3 regions of the Staphylococcus sp. IVB6181 genome follow, and region 1 is predicted to be linked to each of the others. Evidence: a T-box and tRNA genes for the amino acid it is inferred to sense, from the RefSeq annotation. Region 1 holds a T-box; the other regions hold tRNA genes.
The links. A T-box is a leader RNA that pairs with one kind of tRNA and senses whether it is charged. The one in region 1 lies ahead of serS (serine--tRNA ligase), so its partner is inferred to be a tRNA-Ser.
Positions count from the first base shown of each region.

Region 1 (11,442 bases):
GGCAAGATTTTGAACGTTGAAAAATCACGCTTAGACAGAATCTTAAACAATAACGAAATCCGTGCCATGATTACAGCATTCGGTACAGGTATCGGCGGAGAATTCGATATTACGAAAGCGCGCTATCATAAAATCGTTATTATGACAGATGCCGATGTGGACGGTGCGCATATCAGAACGTTGTTATTGACATTCTTCTACCGTTTCATGCGTCCGTTGATTGAAGCGGGATATGTATATATTGCACAACCGCCGTTATTCAAATTAACGCAAGGCAAACAAAAGTATTATGTCTTTAACGAACGTGAATTAGAGAAATTAAAATCAGAATTGAAACCGACACCGAAATGGTCAATTTCTCGTTACAAAGGTTTAGGGGAAATGGATGCCGATCAATTATGGGAAACTACAATGAACCCTGAACACCGCTCAATGCTTCAAGTAACATTGGATGATGCGATTGAAGCGGATATGACATTCGAAATGCTGATGGGCGATGTCGTTGAAAACCGCCGTCAATTTATCGAAGACAATGCAGTCTATGCAAACTTGGATTTCTAATCTTAAAAGTATGTATCACTGCAACAGCTACGGAATTAATAACTTAAGGAGGCAATCTTGATGGCTGAATATCCTGAATCAAGAATAATTGAACGAAATATTAGTAACGAGATGCGTGAATCGTTCTTAGACTATGCGATGAGTGTTATCGTATCTCGTGCTTTGCCAGACGTCAGAGATGGTTTGAAACCGGTACATCGTCGTATATTATACGGTTTGAACGAACAAGGAATGACGCCTGATAAACCGTATAAGAAATCCGCACGTATCGTAGGTGACGTAATGGGTAAATACCACCCTCACGGGGACTCATCTATCTATGAGGCTATGGTGCGTATGGCTCAGGATTTCAGCTATCGTTATCCTCTTGTTGACGGTCAAGGCAACTTTGGTTCAATGGATGGCGATGGTGCAGCTGCAATGCGTTATACCGAAGCACGTATGACGAAACTTTCTACAGAACTATTAAGAGATATCAATAAAGATACAATCAACTTCATTGATAACTATGACGGGACAGAAAGAGAGCCGGAAGTCTTACCGGCACGTTTCCCGAACCTCTTAGTAAATGGTGCTTCAGGGATTGCAGTAGGTATGGCAACAAACATTCCGCCGCACAATATGACAGAGGTCATCAATGGTATTTTAAGCCTAAGCCACAATCCTGATATTACAATTGCGGAATTGATGGAAGATATTACAGGTCCTGACTTCCCGACTGCAGGTTTAATCCTAGGCAAGAGCGGTATTCGCCGTGCATATGAAACAGGACGCGGTTCTATTCAAATGCGTGCACGTGCTGAAATCGAAGAACGCGGCGGCGGTCGCCAACGTATCGTTGTGACTGAAATCCCGTTCCAAGTCAATAAAGCACGTATGATTGAAAAGATAGCAGAATTAGCACGTGATAAACGAATAGACGGTATTACAGACTTGCGTGACGAAACAAGTTTGCGTACAGGTGTCAGAGTAGTTATTGATATTCGAAAAGATGCCAACGCAAGTGTTATCTTGAATAACTTATATAAACAAACACCGCTGCAAACTTCATTTGGTGTGAATATGATTGCATTAATCAACGGCAGACCGAAATTAATCAATTTTAAAGAAGCGCTAGTTGAATACTTAGAACACCAAAAAGTAGTTGTACGCAGACGTACAGAATACAATTTGAAAAAAGCCGAAGATCGTGCACATATCTTAGAAGGTTTAAGAATTGCCTTAGACCATATCGATGAGATTATTACGACAATCCGTGAATCAGAAACAGATAAAGTCGCAATGGAACGTTTGCAAGAACGCTTCGAACTTTCTGAACGCCAAGCACAAGCTATCTTGGACATGCGTTTAAGACGTTTAACAGGTTTAGAAAGAGACAAAATCGAATCTGAATATAACGATTTGATTGCTTATATTGAAGAGTTGAGAGAAATCCTTGCGGACGAAGAAAAATTATTGCAATTAGTACGTGATGAATTAATTGATGTCAGAGAACGCTTCGGTGATGAACGCCGTACTGAAATTCAACTTGGCGGTCTTGATCAAATCGAAGATGAAGACTTGATTCCAGAAGAACAAATCGTTATTACATTAAGTCATAACAACTACATCAAACGTTTACCGGTTTCAACGTACCGTTCGCAAAATCGTGGCGGACGCGGTATACAAGGTATGAACATGCTGGATGAAGACTTTGTCAGTCAGATTGTTACGATGAGTACCCATGACCATGTATTGTTCTTTACAAACCAAGGCCGTGTCTACAAACTCAAAGGTTATGAGGTGCCGGAACTCTCACGTCAGTCTAAAGGTATCCCTGTAATCAACGCAATTGAGTTAGAAAATGATGAATCCATCAGTACGATGATTGCGGTGAAAGACCTAGAAAAAGAAGATGCTTATCTTGTTTTCGCAACGAAAAACGGTATTGTGAAACGTTCATCATTAAGCAACTTCTCGCACATTAACAGAAACGGTAAAATCGCAATCAACTTCAGAGATGAAGACGAACTTGTTGCGGTACGTCTAACAGACGGCACAAAAGATGTATTATTAGGTACTTCTCGTGCATCGCTCATCCGCTTCAGAGAATCACTCTTAAGACCACTCGGCCGTACAGCAGCAGGCGTAAAAGGTATCTCATTACGTGAAGGCGACTTTGTTGTGGGACTTGCAGTTGCGAATGGCGATAGTGAAGATGAAGTGCTTGTAGTCACTGAAAATGGTTACGGTAAACGTACACCGATTGGTGAATACCGTCTTTCTAATCGCGGCGGTAAAGGTATTAAAACAGCGACAATCACAGAGAAAAACGGTGATATCGTTTGTATCACTACCGTAACTGGCGAAGAAGACTTGATGATTGTGACAGATCATGGTGTCATTATCAGAATCGATGTCAGCGATATTTCTCAAAACGGACGTTCAGCACAAGGTGTCAGATTGATTCGTCTAGGCGAAGATCAATTTGTATCTACTGTCGCAAAAGTTCAAGAAGAACCAGAAGATGAATTAGAAGGTACTTCTGACAGCGGTGCACTTCCTGGAGAAGACGAACCGACACCGACAGTCGAAGAACAAGTGATTGAATCAGACGATGACGACCGTACAATTCATACAGAAGTTGTCGATGAAACTGAAGATGAAGACGGCGAAAGAAAAGAAGTAAGACAAGACTTCATGGATCGCGTGAATGAAGATATTGAAAATGCGGATTCAGAAGATGAAGATAACGAAGAAGAATAATTTAAGTGAATAGATAAAGTAAAAGCTTTCTGCAAAACCCATCGGTTAAGCAGAAAGCTTTTTTATTACTATAAATTCATTAAGTTTAATCTTCTTTTTCTTCTAAACGTTTCATCGCATATGGAATTTCCGCTATTAAGTTTGATGGCGGTACTACATACATTTCTTTAGATAAATACTCGCCAACATAACTGTGTACATAAGTACCTGCTTTAACCGCATAGTTGAAATCATCGAATTGGCCGATGAAGCTAGTAATGATACCAGAAAGTGTATCACCCATACCGCCTGTTGCCATCGCAGGTGTGCCGATTTCTAATTTGTAAGTTTTATCTTTTAAATAGATTTCAGTACCATGCTGCTTTAAGACTACCGCTGTGCCGATTTGATCAACTGCTTCGCGATTACGTTCATAAGTTTGTTCTTCAATCGGAATACCGCTCAATCTTTCCCATTCCATTTGGTGAGGTGTGAATACGATATTACGGCAGTCCGGAATCTCTACTTTCAATTTACTCATAATAGAAATTGCATCTCCGTCAATAATCAAGTTTTGATGCGGTTGAATATTTTGGAGTAAGAATGTCATTGCGTTATTACCTTTGAAATCTCTGCCTAGTCCAGGTCCGATTAAAATACTATCTGAGATTTCTATCATTTTCGTTAACATTTTTGTATCGTTGATATCAATAACCATTGCTTCTGGACAGCGTGAATGCAGTGCCGCATGGTTAGTCGGATGCGTTGCGACTGTGATCAGTCCGCTTCCGCTGTATATACATGAACGAGCAGCCATAATAATTGCGCCGCCTAAATTCGCATTACCGCCGATTAAAAGAATCTTGCCGTAGTCCCCTTTATGGGTTTCATCTTGTCTTTTTGGAATAGTAACATCTGTTAAAATTTCCACCATAATCCCTCCATATTCCCTATCAATTTTGAATCTTAAGCTTCATAAATGGAGCTTTAGGTTTCTCGATGTGTTGATGGTTGCTTATAAAATTTAAGCACATCTCAATCCAATGAGATGAGCCTGTTAGTCCATATTTTTTACTAATTTCTTAATGCATTAGAATATACTATACCTATCGAATGGGTAAGTCAATACATATAATTTAAGTATTTATTAACATTCGGTAAGCATGCGTCATGACAAGGATGAGCAGTCTTCTATCATCTGCATTTCTGCTTCTAGTATCGGCTTTACGACTATGTTCAACTCATGAAAGTAATGAAGAAGTCAAAAGCTGTATTTTAGCTTGTTAAAATAGTGACGTATTAACACGCTACGGCTTTCGCTAAAGCTATTGTCCTACCCAAAATGTAAGCGTATACTTGTGATAATTGTATACATTTATTTTACTGAGGGGGTAATTCAATTGACATTAGAATTAAACGGAGCATCGCTCACAATTGAAGATATCAAGACATTTTTACACCAGCAAGATAAGGTAGCAATCTCAGCTGAAGCAATGGAACGTGTAAAGCAGAGCCGTGCTATTGTGGAGGAAATCATTAAAAATAAAGAAACGATTTATGGTATTACAACAGGGTTCGGCTTATTCAGCGATGTCTTAATCGACCCTGAGCAATACAATCAATTACAAGTGAACTTAATTCGTTCCCATGCTTGTGGAACAGGGGATCCGTTTTCGCATGATGTGGCATTAGTGATGATGGTATTACGTCTGAATACTATGTTAAAAGGGCATTCAGGTGTAACAACTGACTTAGTAGATCAATTGATTTATTTCATCAATGAACGTATTATTCCGATTATTCCGCAACAAGGTTCGTTAGGTGCATCAGGTGATCTAGCACCGTTATCTCACCTTGCATTAGCATTAATCGGAGAAGGCAAGGTCTTTTATCAGCAAGAAGAAAGAGACAGTAAAGATGTACTTGAAATGCTAGGACGACAACCATTAGAACTTTCCGCAAAAGAAGGATTAGCTTTGATTAATGGAACGCAGGCAATGACAGCACAAGGTGTCATCAGCTGTATTGAAGCGGAAAGCCTGGCATATCAATCTGAATGGATTGCGGCACTGACACATCAAGCATTAAACGGCATTACAGATGCTTATCGTCCAGAAGTACATGATGTGCGCAACTTCCCAGAACAAAGTGCAGTAGCGGATCGTATGCTGTATTGGTTAGAAGATTCTCAGTTAACTACACATCAAGGTGAAATCCGAGTTCAAGATGCGTATACATTACGCTGTATTCCGCAAGTCCATGGTGCCAGCTTTGAAACATTGAAGTTTGTGAAACAGCAATTGGAACGTGAAATGAATGCGGCTAATGATAATCCGTTAATCTTCCATGAAGATGATGAAACCTTAGTGATTTCAGGCGGCAACTTCCATGGTCAGCCTGTTGCTTATGCGTTAGATTTCTTAAAAGTAGCAGTCAGCGAATTAGGCAATATCGCAGAACGCCGCTTAGAACGCTTAGTTAATCCGCAATTAAACGGTGGTTTGCCTGCTTTCTTAAGTCCTGAACCTGGATTGCAAAGCGGTGCGATGATTATGCAATATGCGGCTGCAAGTTTAGTTTCAGAAAATAAAACATTAGCACATCCGGCAAGTGTTGATTCCATTCCATCATCAGCTAACCAAGAAGATCATGTTTCAATGGGTACAATCGGATCAAGACATGGTTATCAGATTGTGGATAATACGCGCAGAGTGCTTTCAATCGAATTAATTATTGCGCTGCAAGCAGTGGAACTGAAAGGCATCGATCAATTATCGCCGCGTTCGCGTGAAAAATATGAGACATTAAGAAACATTACGCCTTCTATTACAGAAGACCGTCAATTCCATCAAGATATCACGCAAGTTTCGCGTTATTTACAGCAAGCTGCGTATACTGATGCAGAATGCAAATAACATGAATTTTTCTTGAATTCAGAAAAATTTTATATTTGAGTTGCAATTTAAAATAGTATTTGCTATAGTGAAGTTAAGTTAATAAAACATTGTTCGCAGGATAAGTAGTCCTAAGTAATAATTTCAGAGAGCTTATGGTTGGTGTGAATAAGCAATTAAGGCTTAGCGGTGAATCTACCTGCATATGAGTGAACAACCGGTTTTAACCGTTATTTTAGTGAGAGTGCAGTGTGCATCAATTTTTGATACATACTGTTAAATAGGGTGGCAACACGTATACCACGTCCCTTGTAGGGGCGTGGTATTTTTTTATCTTTTTTTAAAGCTACTCTAAAATATTATTAATTTTTATTATTATACCCCTACACATATTTCGAAAGGATGACTTAAACATGTTAGATATTAAATTGTTTAGAAATGAAACTGATCGCTTAAAAGAGAAAGTAAGATTACGTAATATGGATCCGAAAATCGTGGATGAAGTATTAGAACTTGATGGCAAACGTCGTGAATTAATCGGTAAAGCAGAAGAAATGAAAGCTGAACGCAACCGAGTAAGCGGTGAAATCGCTGAGAAAAAACGCAACAAAGAAAATGCGGATGACGCTATTAAAGAAATGAGAGAACTTGGCGATAAAATCAAAGATATTGATACTGAATTACATGAAGTGGATGATGCGTTGAATTATAGATTATCTACAATCCCTAATATCATGCATGATGATGTACCTGAAGGCGAAACTGATGAAGATAATATTGAAGTTAAAAAATGGGGTACACCACGCGAATTCGACTTCGAAGCAAAAGCACACTGGGATTTAGTCGAAGAATTAGGTATGGCTAATTTCGAACGTGCTGCACGCGTATCTGGTGCACGTTTCGTCTTCTTAACAAATGAAGGTGCACAATTAGAACGTGCGTTAATGAACTACATGTTAACAAAACATACAACTCAGCACGGCTATACTGAAATGATGGTACCTCAACTTGTAAATGCAAATGCAATGTATGGTACAGGTCAACTTCCAAAATTCGAAGAAGACTTATTCAAAATTGAAAAAGAAGGCTTCTACATGATTCCAACAGCAGAAGTACCTTTAACTAACTTCTACCGCGAAGAAGTTTTACCTGCAGATAAATTACCAGGTAAATTCACTGCACAGTCAGCATGCTTCAGAAGCGAAGCGGGTTCTGCCGGACGTGATACACGTGGTTTAATCCGTTTGCACCAATTCGATAAAGTTGAGTTGGTACGCTTTGAAAAACCTGAAGATTCTTGGGATGCATTAGAACAGTTAACAAGCAACGCAGAAGCAATCTTAGAAGAACTTGAATTACCATATCGTCGTGTCATCTTATGTACAGGCGACTTAGGATTCAGTTCAAGTAAAACATATGACTTAGAAGTTTGGCTTCCAAGTTATGATGACTACAAAGAAATCAGCTCATGTTCTAACATGACAGATTTCCAAGCACGTCGTGCTAACATTCGTTTCAAACGCGACAAAGATGCTAAACCTGAATTAGTTCATACATTGAACGGAAGCGGATTAGCAGTAGGTCGTACATTTGCAGCGATTGTTGAAAATTACCAAAATGCGGATGGTTCAATCACGATTCCAAAAGCATTAGTACCATTTATGGGCGGAAAAGAAAAAATCGGCCCAGCAACAAAATAAATGGGATCATCGAGTAGTTGGAAAATGAATTAAGATGATCCAACCTCGTTCCAATATATATATTTACCTACCACATGGACGCTATGCCTTACCAACATAGCGTCCGATTTTTTATTTCCTAAACCATTATTTCCTGATAAAAAGCAAAAAACCGACTACCCTCTAAGGATAATCGATTGAAATAGAATAGATTAAAAATACTGTATTGAAAGGGTTTGTTAGACATCAAGGTGTCTAACTTCAGACAAACGGAAGTCTACCCTTTTACCTTTTGTTTTTGAGCTTCTGAACGCTGTGAAGTATCGACATATAGAAATGCGATCAATGCCATAATGCTCAGTGTAACGAATGCAAAACCTAATGGAATCAGAAAATTTCCAGCGTTTAAAAAGACAAACCCAGTGATACTCATTCTAATCAAGGCATGCAATACGAAACATAATATGCTTGTGAAAAACAGCGCAAGGCTGCTTCCTGCTAAGAAAACTTTCTGCATATTCCGCTGCTCCTTCTTAATATAAAATCTTCTTTGACATACTCATTATATCGTGGTTTGCAACATATTTCGATAGCGTTTTCGTGAATTAATATAAATTTAACAAATTTTTGTCCTTGCACAGAGTATGTTAAGCGCCTGTCATCAATTGCATGATACCGAAAATCAAAATAATAAGTGAGGCAATTGCGTTTAAACTCAGAGAAAGTACTATCATTTTCTGGCTTATGTATCCTTTTTCTTTCTTCGATTCTCGAACAGAAAGGATAACTGAAACGACTAACAAAAGTAGTACAATGACATATGTAATGATTGCACCGGCTGACATATAACGCCTCCTTTAAGAATTTAAAAAATATGTATTTTATTAATTTATACCTCATTTAAAATCAATAGAAACATTAGGGAATTCTATGTCTCAGTTATGAAAATAAAAAGTGAGAATCAAAGAAGACCGACAGGCTTAAAAACATATAGGATACCAGTGATATCAAGTAGGTGATTCTTGCCAACTATGTTAAAATAATTCTTATAGTTACTAAAGTATAGGAGTGGCGAATTTGTTTGCAAAAATAGACCTGAAGGCGACGCTTCTAGCGACATTAGCTTTGCTGATAGTTGCTGCAGTCACCTATTTTTTACCGGTTGCCGGAATCATATTATTCTTCGTTGCAACGGTGCCTGGGATAATTCTATGGCATAAGTCTATTATGTCATTCGGTGTTGCCGCGTTGATTACAGTTGTATTGGCTGTTCTTTTCGGAAGTCAATTGGTACTAAGCTATATCATCTTTATCTTGATCTTAAGCTTGGTTGTAGGCCAATTATTGAAAGAACGTACTTCCAAAGAACGTATACTCTATATCGCGACTACATATATGAGTATTATTTCATTAGCAGCGTTTATGCTGCTTCAAGTCTTTGAAAAGCTGCCGCTTTCACAAGTACTTGTGAAGCCATTAAAAGATCAGTTATATCACGCAATGGCAATGAGCGGGTTGGACGCTTCTTCACGCGGTGTATTTGAAGAAGGCTTTAGACAATTAGCAGTCCAATTACCAAGTTATGCTATCATTATCATTTTTATCATGATTTTGGTTAACTTAATTGTTACGTTCCCGATATTACGTAAGTTCAAAATAGCAACCCCAGTATTTAAACCGCTGTATGCTTGGCATTTTAAACGTGTGATTGCATATATCTACTTTGTAGTACTGTTGTGTGTCATGTTCGCAACACAACCTGGTACATTCCAAAGTATTGTTTTAAATATGCAAGTCATCTTATCGTTTATTATGTTCATTCAAGGATTAAGTTTTATCGCATTCTTTGCTAAAGTAAAACGATTACCGGCAGCAGTGGGTATATTATTAATGATTGTCGGATTTTTAATTACACCTATCATACCTATCGTAGGCCTTTTAGGTGTTGTAGATTTATGTTTCAATCTGAAAAGATTTATCAAAAAATGATTTGAGGTGATAGAATGAATCGTCAATCCACGAAGAAAGCACTGATGATACCTTTTTTGCTGATGGTACTGACTGCAATCGCATTAGTAGTTGTATGGTTTATCTTTAATCAATTGATTGCAGGTATTGCTTCGGCAGTATTGATTGTCATGATTATTATCAGTGCATTTGCGTTGCGCAATGCATTCTTACGGTTGGATAATTATGTAGATGATTTGAGCGGACAAATTTCAGCAGGAAACAGTATCGCGATTAAAAGCTTGCCAATCGGAATTATTGTCCTTGATGAGAACGAAGATGTAGAATGGATGAACCATTTCATGTCTGATCGGTTAGATCGCAATGTTATCTCAGATCCGATAAATGAAGTGTATCCTAACATTCTGAAGCAATTAGAAAAGACACAAGAAATCGAAATTACAGACGGCAGTTATCATTACCGCGTTCGTTATTCTGAAGATGAACATGTATTGTATTTCTTCGACATTACAGAAGAAGTACAGACTTATGAGTTATATGAAGAATCGAAACCGATTATTGCGACGCTGTTCTTAGATAACTACGATGAAATTACACAAAATATGAATGATACACAACGTTCTGAAATCAACTCAATGGTGACACGTGTTATCAGCCGTTGGGCATCTGAATATGACATTTATTTCAAACGTTACAGTTCAGACCAATTCGTTGCGTATTTAAACAGACGTATCTTAGCACAATTAGAAGAGTCGAACTTTGATATCTTGCGTAATCTGCGTGAGAAAAGTGTGGGCTATCGTGCCCAATTAACTTTAAGTATCGGTGTCGGCGAAGGCTCAGAGAACTTGATTGATTTAGGGGATTTATCACAATCAGGTTTAGACCTTGCATTAGGCCGCGGCGGCGACCAAGTAGCCATCAAACATATTAACGGCAACGTTCGTTTCTATGGCGGTAAGACTGACCCGATGGAGAAACGTACACGTGTACGTGCACGCGTTATCTCTCATGCGTTGAAAGATATTTTAATGGAAGGCGACAAAGTCATCATCATGGGGCACAAACGTCCTGATTTAGATGCTATCGGTGCAGCAATCGGGGTATCGCGTTTTGCGATGATGAACAACTTAGATGCTTATGTTGTCTTAAACGATGAAGATATTGACCCGACATTGCGTCGTGTCATGGATGAAATCGATAAGAAACCAGAATTGAAAGACCGCTTTATCACATCTGATGAAGCATGGGATACTATGACATCGAAAACAACATTAGTAGTTGTCGATACGCACAAACCTGAAATGGTCTTAGATGAGAACATCTTAAATAAAGCCAACCGCAAAGTGGTCATCGACCACCATCGCCGCGGCGAAAGCTTTATCTCTCATCCGTTATTGGTATACATGGAACCTTATGCCAGCTCTACAGCAGAACTTGTGACAGAGCTGCTTGAATACCAACCGACAGAACAGCGTCTGACAAGACTTGAATCTACAATTATGTATGCAGGTATTATTGTGGATACACGCAACTTTACATTGCGTACAGGTTCAAGAACATTCGATGCGGCAAGTTATTTACGTGCACATGGTGCAGATACGATCTTGACGCAG
Region 1 covers NZ_CP095096.1:5,824-17,265, forward strand. Annotated here, with positions in the region: gene gyrB (DNA topoisomerase (ATP-hydrolyzing) subunit B) at 1-561, shown strand, start outside; gene gyrA (DNA gyrase subunit A) at 622-3,306, shown strand; gene MUA90_RS00035 (NAD(P)H-hydrate dehydratase) at 3,392-4,216, opposite strand; gene hutH (histidine ammonia-lyase) at 4,686-6,200, shown strand; T-box leader at 6,283-6,492, shown strand; gene serS (serine--tRNA ligase) at 6,593-7,879, shown strand; gene MUA90_RS00050 (hypothetical protein) at 8,136-8,375, opposite strand; gene MUA90_RS00055 (hypothetical protein) at 8,506-8,703, opposite strand; gene MUA90_RS00060 (DUF2232 domain-containing protein) at 8,921-9,847, shown strand; gene MUA90_RS00065 (DHH family phosphoesterase) at 9,862-11,442, shown strand, end outside.

Region 2 (11,442 bases), 330 kb from region 1:
GTATTATTAAGATAATCATTTTGTTTCCTCGCTTTCTTTAGAAAGATTGTTGCCTAAGAATGGTACCAGCGCAAGACCAAGAATTGCGAAGACTAAACCAATCGCAAAGGCAGTATTGAAACCGTCAATCATCGCATGTTGGAATTGACGCATGAATTCAAACGGGTCGGTATCTTTTAAAGATGCTTTCGGCTCGTTGTTGTTAATGATGTTTTGTGTCACAGATGTTAATAATGCAACACCGATAGAAGATGCCATTTGACGTGCAGTGTTATTAACTGCTGTACCGTGTGTTCCGACTTCTGTAGGAATCGAATCCATCGCAAAAGCAGTGAGCGGCATCATAATCAATGCAATTGAGAATATGCGGATAGCATATAACACTGTAATAAGTGTTGTCGATGTTTCGCCAGATAAAAAGGCGAAAGGAATTGTAGATACACTAAGGATAAAGAAACCTACAAATGCTAAACGTTTCACACCGACTTTATTGTATAAAGCACCTGAAATCGGTGAAGTGATACCCATTAAGAGTGCACCAGGCAATAAAGTCAAACCTGCGACAAGCGGTGAGAAACCATGGATATTCTGCAAGTATGTCGGCAGCATCATTTCTACACCAAACATAGCCATTGTGATTAATACAATGCCCAATGTGGCGAAGGTGAAGTTTCTGTTTTTAAACACGCGCAAGTCTAAGAATGGATCTTTCATTTTCAATTGACGCACTACAAAGAAGGTCAAGATGAACAGACTTGCGATAATCGGCAAGATGACCCACCAAAAGCTGCCCCATCCTTCTGAAGCCACGTTTGAAAAGCCCCAAAGGAACAGGCCGAAGCCGAATACCGATAAGATAAATGATGGAATATCTAATTTTAGTTTTCTGTTAGGAATAATATCTTTCATTAAGAAGATACAAAGCACTAGTGCAATGACCATCACAGCGATCGGAACGATAAAGATATTTCTCCATGAATTGCTTAAAGTCAGACCTAAAATAATATGGTCCTTATCTAAAATCCAACCGGCAAAAGTTGGGCCGATGGCGGGTGCTAAACCAATCGCAAGACCTGTGAGTCCCATTGCGACACCACGCTTTTTCGGCGGATACATATTAATAATCAGCATTTGCATCAGCGGCATCATCATGCCGACAGAGACAGCTGAAATAATACGGCCGACTAAGAATACGAACCAATAGTGATGACTGCTGGGTGCTAAAGCGGTAATTGCTAAGCCGATTAATAAAATACTATATGCTAGGATATGCAGTAATTTTGTAGGGAATCGTGTTGCGAAGAACGCAGATAATGGAATCATGACACCATTTGCGAGCAAGAACCATGTTGTGGCTTGTTGTGCTGTTGCGAAATCTATATCAAAGTCGTGCATAAGTGTCGGTAACGCTGTGCCGAGCGATGTCTGCATTAACACACCTGAGAATGTGGCCAGCAGCATAGTCACCATAATCAACGTCGGGTTATAAGGTTTGCCATGTATATCGACAGGGCGAGTTGAGTGGTTTGAGGTCATATTTTCCTCCTGATTAATTATTATTCAAAAATTGACGTTTTCCAATATAACACCTCACCTTGAAGATAAAAAGTACACATTGTTACAAAGTGTCCAAAATAGGACAGTCTATTTGATTTTGTGTTATATTGAATGCAAATGGAGGGGTGTGCATGCCTTACGCTAGAAAAACGAATCAAACCAAACGAAAGATTAAAGAGGCGTTGATTCAATTAATGAAACAAACACATTTCGATTTGATTGCGATTCATCAGATTGCGGAAGCGGCAGAGATCACACGCAGTACATTTTATCGGTATTATGATGATAAATATGAACTGCTGGAGGAAATTGAGGATGAAGTTATCCAAAGGCTGAATGAACTGCGCAAACAATTCAAATCGAAAAGCGACGGTACTGAGTTTTATGAAAAAGTATTAATCAAAGAAATGTTTGATGCACTGTATCCTTATGCGGATACAATACATCTTTTATTAAGTTTCAATACCCATGCCAGCTTTGAAATGAAGTTGAAGAATGATATGAAACAGCGCTTTGATATCATTCGTCAAAATACAAAGCTGACTAAAGTCGAAAGAGACTTGCTGAAAGAATATATTTTCAACATGTTTATTACGACTTTCAAATATTGGGCAGGACATAAAGAGGAAGTGACTTCTGAAGAAGTTGCTGACATCATTATTAAAGTACAATGGAACGGCTTTAAAAATATTTTAGAAGACAGTCAAAAACAACAGCGTTAAATCTGATCACTTCCATAGATTAATTACCGCGTAACTGCGTAGTGGGCGCCAAGCTTCAGCGTAAGCAAGGCGTTTTTTCTTGTCTTTACGTTCAATCTCCGGATAAATGTCTCGCATACGGTTGATGACACCGATATCTGTTTCTAAGAAAGCATCAGGATAACCTAAAGCACGCATCGCAATGGCATGCATAGACCAAGGACCAATACCTTTAATGGCAGATAATTGTTTCATGATATGTTCTGCTTTCATGATGGCATCGTAATTAAGTGCACCGCTTTGCCAAATCGGCAGAGGTGCTAAAGCAATTTCACCGGATTGAACAGCTTTTGCGACTGCCTCGATAGTTGCGGCACGGCGACCGGTTATACCTAAAGGACCAAGTACATCACCAATGCCCGTACCGCCTTCTAAAAGGTTTTGTCTGCCGGCTTCAATGATAATTGAAGCATTTGGAAAGAGGTATTGCAGATGAGGGTGACCGTAATTAAAAGGTGTCCCAAGATGTTTAACCAAACGTCCTGCTAAAGTGGTTGCGGCACTGACAGTAATTTGCTGGCCTAAAATGGTACGCACACTTACTTCAAAGCCGTCCATACCGCCAGGTAAACGCAAGTGCGGATCAATCCATGGTTCTTTGAGTTCTGTTTTAATAACTTCTGGATTGAAATCTAAATCAAACAGATGACGCAGGCGTATAAGAATATTACACAATTCGGGATAACAGCTGGCACTCATTTCGACTTTTAATTGGTTATGTTCGAAATCGTGTGTAACTGAACCCCATCCTTTAAGCGAAACATGATATTCAGACTGCGGAATAAGCAGTGTACGCGCATAAGAAGATGCATCCGCAAATTCTACACCTGGTATTGCACGGCGTTCTAAAAATGCAAGCAAAGTTTCCCATAAATACGGTGGATGATAGAGCAGATGTATTGTAAAGGTATGTTGATACCAGCTTTCATGGGCAGGGATAGTGATATAAGGATTCTCTAATATTTTAAGTATATCTATTATGAAGTTTGTTTTGAGATGCATCATCGAAACCTCCTTAGAACCATACTATGTGATACTGCATGGTCTAAGCAAAGGTTTTGAAATCATGTCGCAAAAGTTTTAGTGTAAATAATGTTGGTGATGGATATTATCAATTTGCATGTACGTCAACCAACTCATAACGAAGGAGAAGTACCCAAGTTCGGCTGAAGGGACTGGTCTCGAAAACCAGCAGGAGTCGAAAGGCTCGCAAGGGTTCAAATCCCTTCTTCTCCGCTGTATAACCGCTAGTCCAAGGTTGGATTGGCGGTTTTTGTGTACTGTGAATAAAGAGAAAAATAAAAAAGTTCCAGAAACTGCGTATGCAGCTTCTAGAGCTCAGTAAAAATATTATTTATTATCTGTATTTTTTTGTTTTCTTCTGAAAGCAAGGAGACCAAACAATGTAATTATTGAACCAAATAATGTTGTGTTTGTATGGTTATTATCTGAACCTGTTTCAGGTAAAGCTTTTGCTTCAATATGTTTAGAATTTGATTTACCTGTTGTTTTAGGTTTTGATTTTTCACCTTTCACTACTTGTGATTTTGTAATCTCATCAGCTTTATGCAAGATATTAGCTGAATGTTTTTTAGGTTCTACTCTGTCTTTTGTAACAGTTTGAACTTCAGGAGCCACTTCAACAACAGGAACTTCATGTTTAACAGGAGGTTCAGGCTCTGTAGTAACAGAAGTATCAGGTTTCGGCTCAGGCACCACATTGACAACAGGAACTTCATGCTTAACAGGAGGTTCAGGCTCTGTAGTAACAGAAGTATCAGGTTTCGGCTCAGGTACCACATTGACTACAGGAACTTCATGTTTAACAGGAGGTTCAGGTTCTGTAGTAACAGAAGTATCAGGTTTCGGCTCAGGCACCACATCGACTACAGGAACTTCATGTTTAACAGGAGGTTCAGGTTCTGTTGTATCACAAGTATCAGGTTGAGGTTCCGGAGTTACAGGAATTACATTAGGTGTGTATTTAGCAGTAACTGGTGTACCGTTTTTATCCACACGTTTCACTTCAACACCTGTACCGTCGCCTTTGAATTGAGGTTCCGGAGTGAAAGTTACTAGACCGTTTTCATCGATAGTATAAGTACCTTCGTCAGGAATTGTAATATTTGAAACTTCTTCACCTGTTTTTGGATCAACCAATTTAGGAACAACAGTATTGTCGATAGGGACTGCAGGGTCTCCACCTTCAAATGTCGGAGTACCTGTTTGAGTTTGACCTTGAACACCTGTTGAATCAACCGGCGTACCAGTTGGTGTAACCGGAGTCACCGTAGGTGTATAAGTTGTTTGAACCGGTGTACCGTTAGTATCTACACGTTCAACAGAAACCGGAGTGGCTTCACCTGTAAACTGAGGTACTGGTTGGAATGTCACAGTGCCATCAGGGTTAGCAGTATAAGTACCTTGATCCGGAACAGTGACAGAGCTTACTTTTTCATGAGTAGTCGGATCAACTAATTTCGGTGGAACACTTTCATTGATTGGCACACTAGTATCGCCGCCGTTAAAAGTAGGTGTACCTGTTTGCGGTTGCCCTTGAACACCAGAAGTCACAGCAGGTTCGGCCGTAGGCGCTACAGCAGTAACCGTAGGTGTATAAGTAGTTTGAGCCGGCGTACCGTTAGTATCAACACGAACAACAGAAATAGGAGTTGCTGTACCAACAAAACCAGGATCTGGAGTAAAAGTAACCGTACCATTATCATTAGCGGTATAAGTGCCTTGACCTGGAACAGTGACAGAGTTTACTTTTTCATGAGTAGTCGGATCAACTAATTTCGGTGGAACACTTTCATTGATTGGCACACTAGTATCGCCGCCGTTAAAAGTAGGTGTACCTGTTTGCGGTTGCCCTTGAACACCAGAAGTCACAGCAGGTTCGGCCGTAGGCGCTACAGCAGTAACCGTAGGTGTATAAGTAGTTTGAGCCGGCGTACCGTTAGTATCAACACGAACAACAGAAATAGGAGTTGCTGTACCAACAAAACCAGGATCTGGAGTAAAAGTAACCGTACCATTATCATTAGCGGTATAAGTGCCTTGACCTGGAACAGTGACAGAGTTTACTTTTTCATGAGTAGTCGGATCAACTAATTTCGGTGGAACACTTTCATTGATTGGCACACTAGTATCGCCACCGTTAAAAGTAGGTGTACCTGTTTGCGGTTGCCCTTGAACACCAGAAGTCACAGTAGGTTCTGCTGAAGGTGTAACTCTAGTAACAGTTGGAATATATACGCTGTCCATTGTATTAGTTCCATTAATACCTTTGTTTATATTTTCTAAATTATTCGCAACTGTATTACTATCCCAGCCTGAAGTATTGCCGTTTAAATCTGTGCCTCTAAGAACAATACCTTTAGCAGTTCCAACAAATGAAGGTTCTGGAGTAAATGAGACTGTGCCGTCTGGTGCAACATCATATTTTCCTTCACCTGGTACTGTTAATGTAGATACAAGATTACCTGATGAATCTACTATTTTTACAGGTTGATTAGTATCAATAGCATTTTCTTTTGGCCAGTCACGCTCAACTTTTCCGTAAGCTGTGAAATCAACTTTTGCAGATTGTGTTTGGCCTTGCATGCCTGTAGTTTCTTCTTTTTCACCTCTCGGAGGGTGTATAACTTTAATTTCAAAGTCTTCAACTTCACCAGAATAGGCTACACCCACTGGTTTTAAAATTGAATCTTTTGCAAGTGATGTTCTTACACGAACTCCTAAATAATCCAAATCTGTATTTGTGATTTGCGGACTATTTTTAAATACTAATTTAATAGTTGAGCCGTTTGCCCCAGTTCTAGGAACTGTAACAACTTCAGAAGCTTCTCCTTCATCAAAGACACCATTGTTATTAAAATCAACCCATCCACGTACAAAAGATGTGTCGTTATTGCCTGTATTAGCAATGACATCAAGCGTATGTGTTTGATTAGATGCAAGGTAATTGAAATAATTATTATTTTGACCAGTAAGTTCTTGTTCTCCTTCATCTGGTCCTGATGAAGAAACAGGTGTGTTAATATCATCTGTTTTCCATGGTTCTTTCACTTTATTAGGTGTGTCAATGTCAACATCTGCTTTAACAGTACCTAAATAAGGTTGACTGACAGTGCCGTTTTCTGTGATTGCATGAACTGCTTCACCATATGATGAAGGTGCATCACCTTTATCTAATACAACAAAACCCATTTGAACTGTTTGAATACCTGCTGTATTAACGAAGAAAGATACTTCTGTAGCATCAGTAGTTAATACAATAGGTACACTGTTTTGATCTTGTCTTGTTTGGTTAGGTCCAAATACTTGAGTGCCAAGACCGCCAAAGTTAGGATCTGGTGTAGCATAGTATTGTCCTTTTCCATAACCACCTTTATCAACCGCATTAATAAATTCTTGATTGTCCTTAGAAAGCGGAATGTAGTTATGTGTATTATAAATGTTTCGTACATTAGCAAATAACTGCCATCCTGTACCATTAGTAGTATAGATAAGCGATTCAGTGCCCTTAGCTTCTTCGCCATCTGACATGATGATATTTGCAGGTACTTCAACTCCATCTAATGTAACTTTAACGTCAAAAGTTGCCCCAACATTACCGTAGTTTTTATTAGAACTAAAGTTTGTTAGGTGCGAACCAGTATCAACACCTGCGCGTTTCAAATGAGACCAATAAGCGTCTTGTGGAAATAAAACAATATGCGCAGGTTCACTTGGAACATATTCACTATCTTTTCTAGTGATATTTATTGCATGTGGGTCATAACCACTTTCTGGATCACTTTCTGCTCTACGAGCATAGATAGGTGTTGCTTGGAAAGGCTGCAACGATTTGACAGTAGCAGTTACTACTAAACCAGGCATGATTTCTTTTTGAAATTGGGTCCCAACTTTCAAAGCGATTTGACCTTCAGGTGTCGTCTCAGCATTTTTAATTGAAGATTTATCTGAGAAATCCAACCATGTAATTTGATGGTTTATATTTTTAATTTGATCCTGTGACAGCACTGGTAATTCAGATGAATTTTGAACACCGGTTTGCGTTACTGGATTTGGACCAATCATGTCGTCAGTAGCATTTAAACTTGAGCCAGGTACACCATCTTGAACGCTTCTTGTAGTATATTGGTGACCTTCACCTTGATCTGTATTTGCTGTGCTTGAAGTTTTAGATTCTGATGGTGCAGGTTGTACAGTAGTTTTCTCTGACGTTTGCTCTACTGAAGTTGAATTATCAGTTGTTTGAACTTTTGATGGTGCTGCATGAGTATCGGTTTGTCCTGTAGTTTGATTATCAGTTTGAGCAGTAACAGGTTGGCTTTCAGTATTTTTAGGTTGCTCAGCTGCTTTTGTTTGTACAGCATTACTTTCTGGTTGAGCAGTTGCAGTGTCAGAAGGTGGTGATTCTACATTTGCTTTAGTTGTGTTTGTATTAGAAGTATCACTTTCGGTGCTTGCACTTGCATCGTTTGAAATGCCTAAAAATAATAAACTGCTGACTAAAATTGATGCTGTTCCTACAGTAAATTTTCTTATCGAATACTTGTTGAGAATATTCGGAAGAAAATCTAAAGGTTTATTATTTTTCTTCATAATTTTTTTCCCCCTAAAATTATTTGGCGCAAATTGAATTTGCATGAATGTTTAAAGCTGATTTTAAGAGCATCAATTCTTTAGGCAGCTTTAAGTATTAGCGCGATTTTAATAATTCAAAATAACTGAACAGATAGGGAGAGCAATAGAGAGTTCAATGCACATAACGAATTTTATGTGGATAGTGTAACTCCGAATATCGACTTCAATTGACAGTGATTTGTTTTATTACTAGATGTGCTTTTCTAGGTGTCTATCTTATCTGATTTAAAACGTGCTTTATGCTCAAAGCGAGGTGAATAATCAGAAACAATATTATTACTCAAGTAACGCCCATCCAATTACGTTTATCAACTTTGAATAGTGTGACATTACCGAACAATAATAGATATCTACAAAATAATAGTATCACACAATATTAATTAAGTCTTTAATTCTACATTAAACAATAAAAAATATATATCATAAAATAACTTCAGGTAATACAGCTCTTGATATAAGTGTTGTGAGAACTATAAAATGGGTAGAAAATGAAAAATTTTGTACTAAAACGTGCAAAATTTTGTTATAATAATTCAGTATGTATTATACAAAAAATGATACACAACAATTTGGCGTTATGAAGTACAAAACTTATTACTAAACGGAGGACATCATGAGAAAACGAAACAAACGTTTAGACTTCTTGCCGAATATTCATAACAAATATTCGATTAGAAAATTTACAGTAGGAACGGCATCTATTTTATTAGGGACCACATTAATTTTTGGGGCTAGCCGTGATGCAGAAGCAGCTGAAGAGAACGGTTCTCAGCAAGCAACAGAACCAGCAGAAAATTCAGCAAATCAAACTGCAGCACCTGCCGAACAAAATACGAAAGCTGTAACTGCAGAAGCTAAACCAGAACAGTCTAGCACAGAAAAAAACCAGAAGTTTCACAACCTAGAACAACAGTTGAAACAAGCCAAAAGACTAGTACGACACAAGCTGTAGCAGAACAAAAAGAAGTTGCTGTAAAAATAGAGCAGCCTCAACAAAATACTGCAGCACATGCAAACACAGAAACTACGCATGCTGCAGAAAAGAAAACAACTACAGAAACAAATGACAATTTAGTAAGTTCTAAAACTAGAACAATTCCAAGTGAAGAATCTGAAAATGTAAGTACAAGATCGATAAAAGCAGAGTCTATAGATTTTACAATGATGAATGATGGGCAAAAAGCACCTGTAGAATTTGTAGAACAATATTTGCATACATCGGACAAACAAGGATTAGTACGTCAATTATTGGCAGACAACTATGGTCCAAATGATGTAGACGGTATCATGAGTAAAATTAACGTAGACTATAATACAGTTTCTGCGGAAGATTTATTCCAAGATATTTTACGAGCTGGTATTGAGTATGCAAATGAACAAACTTCTAAATATACTGTTTATGCAGTAAGAGCAGCAGGGACAGAAACAAGTACGGCTACCACTAATAATGTTACTTATCCCTACGTAGATAATACATCAAATGTAACTATTCCAAAGACTGGGACTGCTGCGGAAGTAGTAGGTGCGCTAAAAGCAAGTGTGCAGATTCCTGATAGTGGCAGAACTATTGTTGGAAATGGAACAACCTATGCTGGTCAGAAACCAGCCCGCTATGAAGTTACAGCAACGCCAGACAAACAACACAGAGTGATTAAGATCCGTGTAAAATACACTGTTACTGGTGGGACAGGGACTCATGTTGTTGATTTTGGAGGGCTGACTTTAGGTAATGGTTTTGCAAAACAAGCGGAAATTCCATATGTTTTTACTCAATTTGGAACTACAAATAGACATGGATCGGGAACTCCATTATCTGATCGTTTGATTCTTGGCGCAGCTAAACCAGGATATCCTGAGGGTTATGCAATGCGTTCTAGACCAACTATTACTGAGGCCATGATTCAAAATGGTGGCTATGGTTTGCTTGAATTTTCTTTGCCAGTTAAAAATTGGAATGGCGATTTGAGTATATCTGCTTTTCCAATGATGTTCTCGCAAAATATGCCATATGCAGACACACCGGATCCATTCTCAACTGATAACTATTTCTATAAAAATATGGAAGTTGTATTAGATAAGAATCCAGATGCTAATATAAGACACAAAACCGCAACAATTACAGAGCCCATCCCATTTATAACGGATTATGTAACAACGGATGCATTAAATGTGGGACAACAACGTGTTCAATCAGAAGGTGTACTTGGTGAAAAAACATATCAGCAATCAGATGTTTTGTATAAGGGACATTTGATTAGTCGCGCCACTGATGTAGGCTCAATCACACGTCAACCAGTAAATAAAGTTATTGAATTAGGTGTGCGTCAACCGGCTAATACACCGAGCTTGTTGTTACCGCCAGTTGTAGATCCTAAATTATCAGGAGCTCAAATAGTAACTGGTCAAGCAGTACCTAATGCACATATTACGTTATCAGTAGGTCCAACAACATATAATACACAATCAGATGGTAGAGGAAACTTTACTCAAAATTTAAACACCCCATTAAGAGAAGCAGATATTGTATCAGCAACTGTTACTAAAAATGGTACAACAAGTTTACCTGGAAAAATGATTGTACCTCGAGATGGACATACTCCTAACATAAGTACCACACAAGTTCGAACTACTCAAAATGGTAAACAGGGTACATTATTAACAATTTTAAATGCAGAAACGAACCAACCAATCAGCAGTGTGTTTATTCCTGATGGAGCGACTGGTCCAAGAGGTGATCGAGGTCAAGCAGGGTCAAATGGTCGAGACGCAACACCTTTAACAGTAACGAGAGAAGAAAAGGATGCACACGGTAATACAGTTGTTCATTTCAGCGATGGTCATACAGCAACAATCTCTAAGGGGGATACAGGCGCACGCGGTGCCCAAGGTTCTAAAGGAGATAAGGGCGACCGAGGCTTAACAGGTGCAACGGGAGCGAATGGACGAGATGCTGCACCTTTAACAGTATCAAGAGAAGAAAAAGATGCGCATGGTAATACAGTCGTACACTTCAGCGATGGTTCACATGTGACGATTTCTAAAGGTGATGTTGGTGCAAGAGGTGCCCAAGGAGCAGCGGGCCGAAACGGCACATCGGTAACAATAACAAATACGAGAACAATGCCGAACGGCAATGTTGAAGTGACATTCTCAGACGGACACAAAATAGAAGTGCCGAAAGGCGCCAAAGGAGATAAGGGAGATAAAGGCGATCGAGGCTTAACAGGTGCAACGGGAGCAAATGGTCGAGACGCAGCACCTTTAACAGTAACGAGAGAAGAAAAGGATGCCCATGGCAATACAGTTGTTCACTTCAGCGATGGTCATACAGCGACAATCTCTAAAGGAGATACGGGAGCTCGAGGTGCACAAGGTGCCAAAGGTGACACTGGCTTAACAGGAGCCCAAGGTCCAAAAGGAGATAAGGGCGATAAAGGTGATCGAGGTTTGACCGGAGCAAATGGCCGAG
Region 2 covers NZ_CP095096.1:332,374-343,815, forward strand. Annotated here, with positions in the region: gene MUA90_RS01505 (DUF4811 domain-containing protein) at 1-19, opposite strand, end outside; gene MUA90_RS01510 (MDR family MFS transporter) at 16-1,536, opposite strand; gene MUA90_RS01515 (TetR/AcrR family transcriptional regulator) at 1,689-2,279, shown strand; gene MUA90_RS01520 (AlkA N-terminal domain-containing protein) at 2,286-3,323, opposite strand; tRNA gene MUA90_RS01525 (tRNA-Ser) at 3,465-3,554, shown strand; gene MUA90_RS01530 (YSIRK-type signal peptide-containing protein) at 3,669-7,931, opposite strand; partial or broken gene MUA90_RS14015 (YSIRK-type signal peptide-containing protein) at 8,587-8,704, shown strand; gene MUA90_RS01540 (LPXTG cell wall anchor domain-containing protein) at 9,135-11,442, shown strand, end outside.
Region 2: it has a tRNA-Ser gene. The T-box ahead of serS (serine--tRNA ligase) is inferred to sense a tRNA for this amino acid. The anticodon was not compared.

Region 3 (11,442 bases), 350 kb from region 1:
TGTAAGTAATCAACAACCATTTCCTGCTACAGCTAATTTAGAGTTGAAAGATGGGAAAATAATTATCTCTACTGGTGAACAGCCAAGAGGCGGAGTAGAAGAATATCCTAACCGAGTAACAGCCACATTCCAAGACAAGAGTGAACTGACATACAGTATGACAGGAAGAAATGCATCAGGGACTGCTTTTCATGTTAAAGGAATTTTGTTAGTTCCGATTCAACCTTATACAACACAAGTCGTTAATCCGGTTAACGGAACAGATGGAAAAGTTACAGTTACTCAGTATATCCCGACAAGAGAAGTGTCTCAACCTGCTACTTTACCATCAAAAGTAGAAATTTCAGCAGAGTTTCCACAAGGCATTAGTGCAACGGCACAGCCGAACACAAGTGATTTCGCAGCTTCGCAGAATGGTACGAATAAAGTGATCTTAACCAGCACTACACAAGCTTTATCTAAACCAAGTTTTTATGACCACACTTATGTGCTTCCAATTACTTTAAAACATGAATTAACAGTTAATGATATCAGTTCAAATTCAGAAAAGTGGTTGAAATTAAAAGAATATTACGATGGTGATGTTTTAAATGTTCCTGTGAAATGGTCATTTGATAATGGTGATAAACAGTGGGATAACCTTACAACAGACCATTCAACAGTACCGTTAAAACTTTCAGACGAATTAAAAAGGGAAATCGATAAACAAATTATGGCAGAAGCAACAGCTTCAGTTGAAGAAGCGAAGATTGCACATGCACAAGCTAAAGAAAAGGCACAAGCGATTGTTTCAGATCAATTAGTGAACAGCAATGAAGCAACAGAACTTCAAACAAGTATTCAATCAGCAACAGATAAAAAATCAATTGCACAAGAAAAAGTGAATCAGCTGCCAGAACGTTTAAAAATACAATTACAAGCAGAATTAGATCAACTTACTCCAATTGCAGTACCGGATATCAATGATAAAAATAATAACAATATCAGCGATGAACAAGATGAGCTGATTGCACAAGCGGAAGCATTGATTGCGGATGCATCCAAAGCGGAAGAAACAGCAAAATCAGCATTAAATCAATTAAATGCTGATAACGCGATTTCACCAGAAGACAATACTCAGCTTACTCAATTGCAAAATGACTTTACAGAGAAAAAACAAGCAGCAAAAGATAAAATCGCATCTATTCAACAGCCGCATCAAGGTCCATTAACTGAAAAGCTAAACAAACTCTTAGGTATTCATGTACCAGAGGTTAATGACAGAGATGGTAACGGAAAACCGGATGACTTAGATGCTCAAGAGCAGAAAAATACAGATTTGCTTAACGCAGCAGCTGATTTGGTAGCTAAAGCGGAAGAAGCAGACAAAACAGCTCAAACAAAACTTCAATCAGCGGTTGATAATAATTTAATCACACCAGAAGAAAGTACAGACTTAATTTCAGCAAAAGATAATGCAGCAGCGACAAAGGCAAAAGCAGAAGAAGCGGTACATGCGTTACCTCAAGATATGCAAAATTCATTATTAGACCGTTTGAATAAATTACATGGTATTGAAGTACCTAGCATCAACGATAAAAACAAAAATGATATTCCAGACACTCAAGATGAATTGATAGAAGCAGCAAAACTCTCAATTAAAGAAGTGCAAGATGCAGATGCAACAGCGAAATCAGAACTTGCGACAGCACAAGCAGATCAATTAATTAATCCAACAGAACATAGCAACTTAGACAGATTGCAAAATGGTTTTACTACTAAGAAACAATCAGCAACAGATAAAGTGAATGCAATTGATCCAAAATATCGCAAAGATTTACCAGAACAACTTCAAGCATTAACAGGTATAACAGTGCCAGAAGTGAATGATGCTAATAGCAACGGCAAACCTGATAGTGAAGAACAACAAGAACAACAAGATGTAGCATTGCAAGCAGCAACAGATTTAGTAGAGAAAGCAGAAGCAGCAGATAGAGCAGCGCAAGAACAACTTCTATCAGCAAATGACAATAACTTAATTACACCAGAAGAGCATACAAGTTTAACAGCAGCTAAAGATAGCGCATTAACAACAAAGACAGCAGCTGAAGCAGTTAAAGCATTACCTCAAAATGTACAAGAATCATTATTAGAGCGTCTGAACAAATTACATGGTATTGAAGTGCCTAGTATCAATGATAAGAATAGTAACGGTATTCCAGACGATCAAGATGCGTTAATTAATGAGGCGACGAAAGCTTATGAATATGCAAAAGCAGGAGAAGACATCGTAAAAACCGAACTTGCCAAAGCACAAGCAGACAGTGTGATTAATCCTGAAGAACACACAATGGTGGGTGCATTACAAGATGCATTCGGTCAAAAGAAAGCAGAGGCAGAATCAAAGGTTAATGCAATAGATGAAAAGTATCGTGGTGAATTGCCGGAAAAAGTTGCAGCATTAATAGGCGTAACAGTACCGGAAGTGAATGATGCTAATAGCAACGCCAAGCTTGATAGCCAAGAACAACAAGAGCAAAAAGCACAACAAGAAGCAGCATTGCAAGCAGCGACAGATTTAGTAGAGAAAGCAGAAGCAGCAGATAGAGCAGCGCAAGAACAACTTCAATCAGCAAATGACAATAAATTAATTACACCAGAAGAGCATACAAGTTTAACAACCGCTAAAGATAGCGCAGCAACAACAAAATCAGCAGCAGATGAAGCAGTTAAAGCATTACCTCAAGATGTACAAGAATCATTATTAGAGCGTCTGAACAAACTACATGGTATTGAAGTGCCTAGTATCAATGATAAGAATAGTAACGGTATTCCAGATAATCAAGATGAGTTAATCAAAGCAGCAGAACTTTCAATTAAAGAGGCACAAAATGCAGATGCCTTAGCTAAATCAGAACTTGCGACAGCACAGGCAGATCAAGTAATTAATCCAACAGAGCATAACAACTTAGATGAATTACAAAATGATTTTACTACTAAGAAACAAGCAGCAACAGATAAAGTGAATGCGATTGATGAAAAGTATCGCAGAGATTTACCAGAACAACTTCAAGCATTAACAGGTATAACAGTGCCAAAAGTGAATGACGCAAATAATAATGGTCAATCTGATGATGCGGAACAAGCAGCACTCGATACATTACTTGCAGATGCAAAGGCAGCACTAGAGAAAGCTAAAGCTGCAGATCAAGCGGCGAAAGCACAATTAAGCGAAACGGAACAAGATCAAGTGATTAATCCTGTTGAACACGAAGGTTTAGAAGCAGCGAAAACGACAGCAGCAACTACGAAGTCAGAAGCAGCAGACAAAATCAATGCATTACCAGAAACATTACGAGCACCGCTTCAAGCAGAATTAGATCAACTTAACGGTATCACTATCCCTAGTATCAATGATAAAAATACAAATCAAATCCCAGATGATCAAGATGCATTAATTGAAGCAGCAAAAGCAGCTATCCAAGCAGCCGAAGCAGCAGATGCTTTTGCAAAAGCAGCATTGAATAAAGCTGATGAAAACCAAGCTATTACACCAGAAGAACATCAACAACTTTCAGGTTTGCAAGCAGACTTTGTTCAAAAGAAAGCAGCAGAGCAAGCAGTCAATGCAATTAACGAAGCCTTCCGTGGAGTATTACCTGGGAAATTAGCAGCATTAACAGGTATTGATGTTCCAGAAGTGAACGATGCTGACAGTAATGGCAAACTTGATGCAGCAGAAGCACAAGAACTTCAAGATGCATTACAAGCAGCAACAGAATTAGTAGAGAAAGCAGAAGCGGCAGATAGAGCAGCGCAAGAACAACTTCAATCAGCGAATACAAATGATTTAATTACACCAGAAGAACATACAAGTTTAACAGCAGCCAAAGACAATGCAGCAACAACAAAATCAGCAGCTGATGAAGCAGTTAAAGCATTACCAGAAGCAGTAGAAGGACCATTGCTTGAAAGATTGAATCAGCTTCATAACATCCAAGTACCAAGTATCAACGATGAGAACAACAATAATATACCAGACAACCAAGATGAATTAATTAAAGAAGCAGAAGTATCACTTAAAGAGGTACAAGAAGCGGATGCTTCAGCCAACTCAGAATTAACAAAAGCACAAGCAGACCAGGTCATTAATTCAACAGAACATGACAACTTAGACGGATTGCAAAATAATTTCACAACTAAGAAACAAGAAGCAGAAGAAAAAGTGAATGCGATTGATGAAAGATATCGCGGAGGTTTACCGCAACAACTTGCAGCTTTAAATGGTATTAATGTGCCTTCAGTCAATGATGAGAATTCAAACGGTATTGAAGACAGCATAGACAGCTTGTTAGCAGATGCACAAAAATCAATTGATGCAGCGAAAGAGATGGCAGGTCAAGCACAAGACAAACTCAACGAAGCTAAAGCAGATCAATTAATTAATCCTAAAGAGCTAGAAGCACTTACAGGTATTAAGAATTTAGCGGAAGCGAATAAACAAGCAGCACAAGCTAAAATCAACAACTTGCCTCAACAATATCAAGCACCGTTGCAAGCACAATTGGATCAAATCAACACAATTGCATTACCTGAAGTCAACGATAAAGATGCGAATCAAATCGATGACCACACTGATGAACTTAAAGCTGCAGTTCAAGCTTTAGTAGATGAAGCAAAAGCCGCAAATCAAGCTGCACACCAAGAGAAATCAGATATCGAAAAAGATAACTTGGTAACACCTTTGGAACAAGCACAATTAAAAGATAAAGCGCGTTATGCAGCAGAAGCAAAACAATTAGCACAAAGAGCTGTGGATATGATTTCAGAAACATTGAGACCTGAATTCCAAACACAATTAGATGCGTTAATTCCAGTTGAAATGACAAACATTAATGACCAAAATTCAAATGGCATTAATGATGTACAAGACCGATTGATTGAAGATGCGCAAAAAGCAATTAAAGCAGCACAAGATGCAGAAGCAGCAGCTCAAATCGGATTAAACGCTGCATTAGACAATGAAGTAATCACTGATAGCGAACAAAACATTTTAGATGCACTTCAAAAAGATTTCGCAGCTAAGAAAGCAATTGCACAAGAAAAAGTAGGTTTAGTCGAGGATGCTTTAAAAGGTGATATGCCACGTACATTAGAGCAATTACACGGTATCACTGTACCTGAAGTCAATGACAAAAATCATAACGATGTTGATGATGCTTTAGATGCAGCACTGCAGGCATTGATTCAAAAAGCAGAAGATGCAAATCAAGATGCGCATAAACATTTAGCAGAAGCGAATACAGACAGCTTAATAACACCAAAAGAATATGAAGCATTAGTTTCAGATCAAACAAAAGCTGATACTACTAAAGAAGAAGCGGTTGCGGCAGTCAAAGAAAGCCATATTCCAGAAACAGTTAAAGCAGAATTGCTAGAGGTATTGGCACAATTAGACAACATTGATGTACCGAAAATCAATGACGCAAACAACAACAAGATTGCTGATGATGTAGATGCACAATTAGCCGAAGCTGAGGAATTAGTGAAAAAGGCAGAAGCATTGAATGAAGCAGCACAAAATGAATTGGCAAAAGCAGAAGCTGACCAATTAATAACACCATCAGAACATCAAGCATTAACACAACAACAAGTATTATTTGAAGGTGCAAAAGCTGCGGCAGAACAATGGGTTGCTCAATTACCAAAAGGATATCAATCACAATTCGAAGCACGCCTAAATCCGCTTCACGGCATCAACATTCCAGACATCAACGATCAAAACAGCAACAACATCAAAGATTCAGATGATGCTGCACGAGCAGAGGCTGAAGAATTTGTGAAGGTCGCTCAATTAATGGATACGAAATTACAAGAAAAATTAAAGGCTTTAACATCAGATGCATTAATCAACCCAGAAGAATACGCTCAATTAGCACAACTCAATGCAATTTATGAAGATGTTAAAGAACAAGCAGCAGCTAAAGTCAGTCAATTACCAGCAACACTAAAAGGCGATTTACCATCGATTTTAGCATCATTAAAAGGTATTGCTTTACCTCAAGTGAATGACAAAAATAATAATGATATTGATGATGCAACAGATCAAAACATCAATGAAGCAAACGTTGCGTTAGAGGCAGCAAAAGCAGCGGATAAAGCAGCAAAAGCAGCTTTCAACGAAGCAGTGTCTGACAACTTAGTTACACCAGAAGAACAAGCAACATTGAAGGCACAACAAGCTAACGCCCAAACTACAAAAGCAATAGCCCAAAGTAAAGTTGAACCATTGCCAACAGAATTAAAAGGCAGCTTAGAAGAAGAGTTAGCACAACTTACAGGTATAGATGTACTGGAAATCAATGATGCGAATGCAAACGGCACAAACGACATCCAAGACCAATGGTTGAATGATGCAATAGAAGCAGTCAACACTGCTAAAGTTGCAGATCAAACAGCTAAAGCACACTACAACGAAGCCGTTACAGACAACTTAGTTACACCAGAAGAACAAGCAACATTGAAAGAGCAACAAGCCAACGCCCAAAACACAAAAGCAATAGCCCAAAGTAAAGTCGACAGCTTGCCAACAGAATTAAAAGGCAGCTTAGAAGATGAGTTAGCACAACTTACAGGTATCGTTGTACCAAACGTAAGTGAACACCATGTATCAGAAGCATCATCTGAAGTTTCATCAGAAGTAAACCATGATGCAGCATCAGTAAATACAGATGAAGTTTTGAATACAGACAATCATCATACTCCAAGTGAAACATCTGAGGTTCATAATCAAAGCGAAAATACTCATGTGAATCAATCAAGCAAAGACACTGATACAAATGAGGAAACAGTCACAAAAGAACTTGTCCAAGTTGAAACTGGCAACAATGAAGCTGCAGCGGTACATGAACAAGTGAAAACTGAACAATCAACTCAGTTGAACTTAGATAAAAATATATAAAAAGATAGTATTCAAGCAGGAAACAATGATCGTGTTGTGAATACTGCTGCTGAAATCACACATCAAGAAGTACAAAACAACAACACTCACACATCAGAGAAAGCAACAAAAGTTGTGAAACCAGCATCATCTCAATCAAAACAAACATTGCCGAAAACAGGAAGCACAGCTTCTAATGGTTTATTATTAGGCGGTATTGTCGCATTAATCGGTGCTGCATTCGTATTAAGAAATCGCCGCAGTACAAATGAATAAGTGGATTTAATAAGCAAGTGGAAGTCGTACTCTTTATGAGTGCGGCTTTTTTTATGTAGGTCATGTATCAAAGGTAATGGTTATTTTAAGTTTATGAAGGTGTTCGTATAGTGAAAGAAGAGGATAAAACAAAAAAAGCCGAGATACAATTAAGTATCTCGACTTCTATAAGTAGCGGAGAAAGAGGGATTCGAACCCCCGCGAGCCGTTAAGCCCCTGTCGGTTTTCAAGACCGATCCCTTCAGCCGGACTTGGGTATTTCTCCATACGTTTTTAACACAAGATTTATTATATAGCAGAATAGGGAGAGCGTCAATAATTTTTTTAATAATCCTTACAAAAAATTGAAACCCTGTTAATCTAGTTTTCATGTAAAGGAAAATAGAAGAAAATGCATGAACGTTTTGGAAAAAGTTGTAAAAAAACAGTCAAATTAACATAAAAACCATTCAATTATCTGAAGATTTAGTTTATTATTATAGAGTGAAGCATAAACTGAAACAATTATGTTTAAAAGCTATTTTATCCCTCTAAAAATAGTGGTTGAAACTTCATTTCTCTCACTTGATTCACTTTCAGCTTTTCCTTTTGATTTAAAACTATCCAAAACACATATTGATAGGAGGAACATCATTGGATTACAACTATTATGTTTTTACGGCGCCGATATGTATAAAAGACTGCGCACGTTATGACGAATACTTTAATATCTACTTTGTTTTATCTGGTAAAGTTATCGTAAACAAACTCAATCATGTATTTCATTACAGAGCTGGGGATATCTTTATTCAGGCACCTAACTTCACATCTCCCGAAATTGAAGTCAAGAAAGGAAAAGTCGCATGCTTATCTATTCATAAAGTCTACTTTGGACAAGTCTACTTAAAAGATGTACCGAAAGTCGAAAGCAATTTTGAAGTTTATAACTTCATTAAACGCGACTACATTGATGCATTACGATTGGTATATGATAAGAAAATGGTAAAGGCCAATACTGTCATATTAAGATTGATTAAATACTTGCGCGTCTATGTGGAAAATTTTGATAACTGTCTCTACGGCATTACGAAACACTCAACCATTAATAAAGTGATTCGCTACGTCAATAATAATTTCCACGAACCATTAAAGCTGTCTAGTATGTCCGCAAGGTTTCATGTCAACCATAGTTATCTTTCGCGTAAATTCAAACAAGAATTGCATATGACTTATCAAGAGTATGTGAACAAGGTGAAACTCTATAATGCGGCAGAGTATTTAGCATTGAATACTGATGCCATATCGATGCTGGAAACGATGTGGGAAAAATATGCTTTTGCCAGTCAAAGAGCTTATCTTGGCCACTTTATCAATCAGTTTAAACTGGCACCTGAAGAATTTTATATCAAAGCACGCGAAAAACGCCTTAAAGATCAAGAACTTACAAACAAGGTCTATCGAGAAATTATGAAATTTATAGATTAGCAGTGCCTATTAAAAAGTGTGTACATAATGTACCGCTTTTTATTTTTGCCTTTTATTTAAAATAATTAGTAAACAAGCAAGGTACACGTGCTATGCTTATGGATAAGGGGTCTTATAGTTCTATCGCAATTAGAGTCAAATTAAATAAAATCTTAATTTTATTTGGTGAGTGATAGGGTATAAGTTACTAATGAAATGCGAGAACTAACCAAATGGGGGAATAGTTATGAAAGTAAATGTAGCAGATTTTTTAACAAAGCGCTTATCTAAACTAGAAAGCAACTTTAAAAATTACAGTGACGATATGGCGTATTTAACTTTAACAACGCGCAGTGATAATGCTTTGAAAGATTTATTAGCGATTCAAACTTTGCGTAACGCAAAAACAGAAACAGTCGCAAGAGAAATCGCAAGATTAGATTTAGCTGTCTTAGATCAAAATGAACTGACAGACATTATTAAATTAAAATCAGTCTTTGCGCATGATTTCGAACCGAATACTAATGCACAAGTATCGCCGGCTGTTCAACAGATTCAACGGGATTTAAAAGATAACCTTAATAAATTAGTCAATCCGCCGAAATCATGGACATATACTGTAGCTGAAAAAGCAAAGCTGCATTACGCGGCAGTTTATGTTGATGTACAAGCTGATAAAAACTTTGAATTACCGGAAACTAAAGCTGCATTCTTAAAACAATATCCAGAATTAAAAGCTGCAGATTTAGTTTATAAGAGTATTCAAAATCATGCGCACGAACGCGATCATTCGATTGAAGAAATTGTAGACGCACCGCTTCAAAACGAAGTCTTTGAACCTATCTTAACTGAACACACAGAACTTCAAATCAGAAAAGGCGACATCCGTACACTCTATGTAGGCCATTACAGCGACTTCAAAGTCGCAGTTTACTTGCAAGTGTTTGAAATCGGTCAGTATCTTGATGAAGAAGAGCCTGAACCAGTCAAAGAGATTGAAACAATTACTGCAGATGAAGCAGGCAATATTGTGACGACAGATGAAGCGAAAAAAGAAAACACACAAGCAGACACAGCTGAACAAAAAGAAGAGGCACAAGAAGCACCAAAAGAAGAAACAAAAGAGAAATCAGATAAGAAAAAGAAAGACAAAAAAGAAGATAAGAAATCAGACAGCAAGAACAAGAAGAAAAAAGACAAAGACAGCAAAGATAAAAACAAAAAGAAAGATAAAAAAGACAACAAGAAAGAAGATAAGAAAAAGGACAAAAAGAAAAAAGATAACAAGAAAAAAGGCAGTAAGAAGAAAAAGTAAGCCATATAATAAGAATATCCGCCTTCAAGTACATGCTTGAAAGCGGATATTTTTAAGTGCGCTCGGCATGATTAGCAACTTGATGGTGAAAGTCCATTACAGGCTTGGCAGTAGGAACTGTTAGCGAAAGACAAGGGTGTCGATCGCGAGGTGGAATCTGAAGGAAGTCGGACGCAAACACTCGCATTGACGAATAGAAACATCATATCAAGGCTTATGCGAACGGATGAGTTTGCTTAACAAAACAAAGTCCGATACTGCCCGAATTCGTATGAGTAAATGATGCAATGACATGAGTGGAAAGTGGTTAATCTTACCCGAGGAGGTCTCATAAGCGATTCTTCGAATCGTAGTAACAACGAATTATGAGAAGTCAGCAGAAGTCATAGTAGGGAAAATGTACCGAAGGACTGAACAATATTAAATACAAAGTAAAGAATGGAGGTTATAGATTTACGAAGTACCGAAAACAATGCAAATTGGCAGTCTGTGGAAGATAAGTAGTGGAACGAAAAAGATAAGCAGATGTGTACAGTAAATCTTAGTTGATATGAAAGAAATGTATCGTGAGACTCCATCACTGATGGAACTTGTTGTAAGAAAGAACAACATAGAGAAAGCAATCAAGAAAGTTGTTAAAAATAATGGCTCTCCTGGAATCGATGGGATGAAGGTTAAAGAGTTACATGCTCACTTCAGAGAATTCTATCCACAGATAAAAGGAAAACTGCTTAACGGTACGTATAAACCGCAAGCAGTTAAGAAAGTAGCCATTCCAAAACCGAATGGCAAAAAGAGAATTCTTGGAATTCCCGTCGCAAGGGATAGAGTTATCCAACAAGCAATCAAACAAGTTATCGAACCGATGATAAATCGCCAGTTTTCGAAACATAGTCATGGGTTTAGACCAAATCATAGTACAGGTACTGCATTAAAACAATGTATCCAATACTATGAGGAGGGTTATCACACAGTCGTAGACTGTGACTTAAAACAATGTTTTGACACGTTGAACCATGACAAATTGATGTACTTGTTTGAACGCTTTATACAAGATAAAGCTATCTCTAAATTTATCCGCAAAAGTTTACAAAGCGGGTCTGCAGACCTGTCTGGCGAATACGCAGAAAGAAAGACAGACGCCCCTCAAGGTGGGGTTATATCTCCCTTGTTGTGTAATATCTATTTGCATGAGCTGGATAAAGAATTAGAGAAGCGCGGACATCGTTTTGTGAGATACGCAGATGACTTCGTCATCTTTGTTAAATCAAAACGTGCCGGACAACGTGTTATGGAGAGTATCACAAACTTTATCGAAAAGGACCTGAAATTAACAGTGAATAAAGATAAAAGTAAGGTAGGCTCTCCCACACGTTTAAAGTTCTTGAGTTGTCTGATAACGAAAATAAATGGCACTTGTCGTTTCAGACCCACTATGGAAGCAAAAAGAAATTTAAAAGCCAAATTAAAGTGGGTCACAAGAAGAAAT
Region 3 covers NZ_CP095096.1:354,830-366,271, forward strand. Annotated here, with positions in the region: gene MUA90_RS01565 (GA-like domain-containing protein) at 1-6,940, shown strand, start outside; gene MUA90_RS01570 (LPXTG cell wall anchor domain-containing protein) at 6,977-7,195, shown strand; tRNA gene MUA90_RS01575 (tRNA-Ser) at 7,371-7,460, opposite strand; gene MUA90_RS01580 (helix-turn-helix domain-containing protein) at 7,829-8,659, shown strand; gene MUA90_RS01585 (hypothetical protein) at 8,886-9,953, shown strand; partial or broken gene ltrA (group II intron reverse transcriptase/maturase) at 10,513-11,442, shown strand, end outside.
Region 3: it has a tRNA-Ser gene. The T-box ahead of serS (serine--tRNA ligase) is inferred to sense a tRNA for this amino acid. The anticodon was not compared.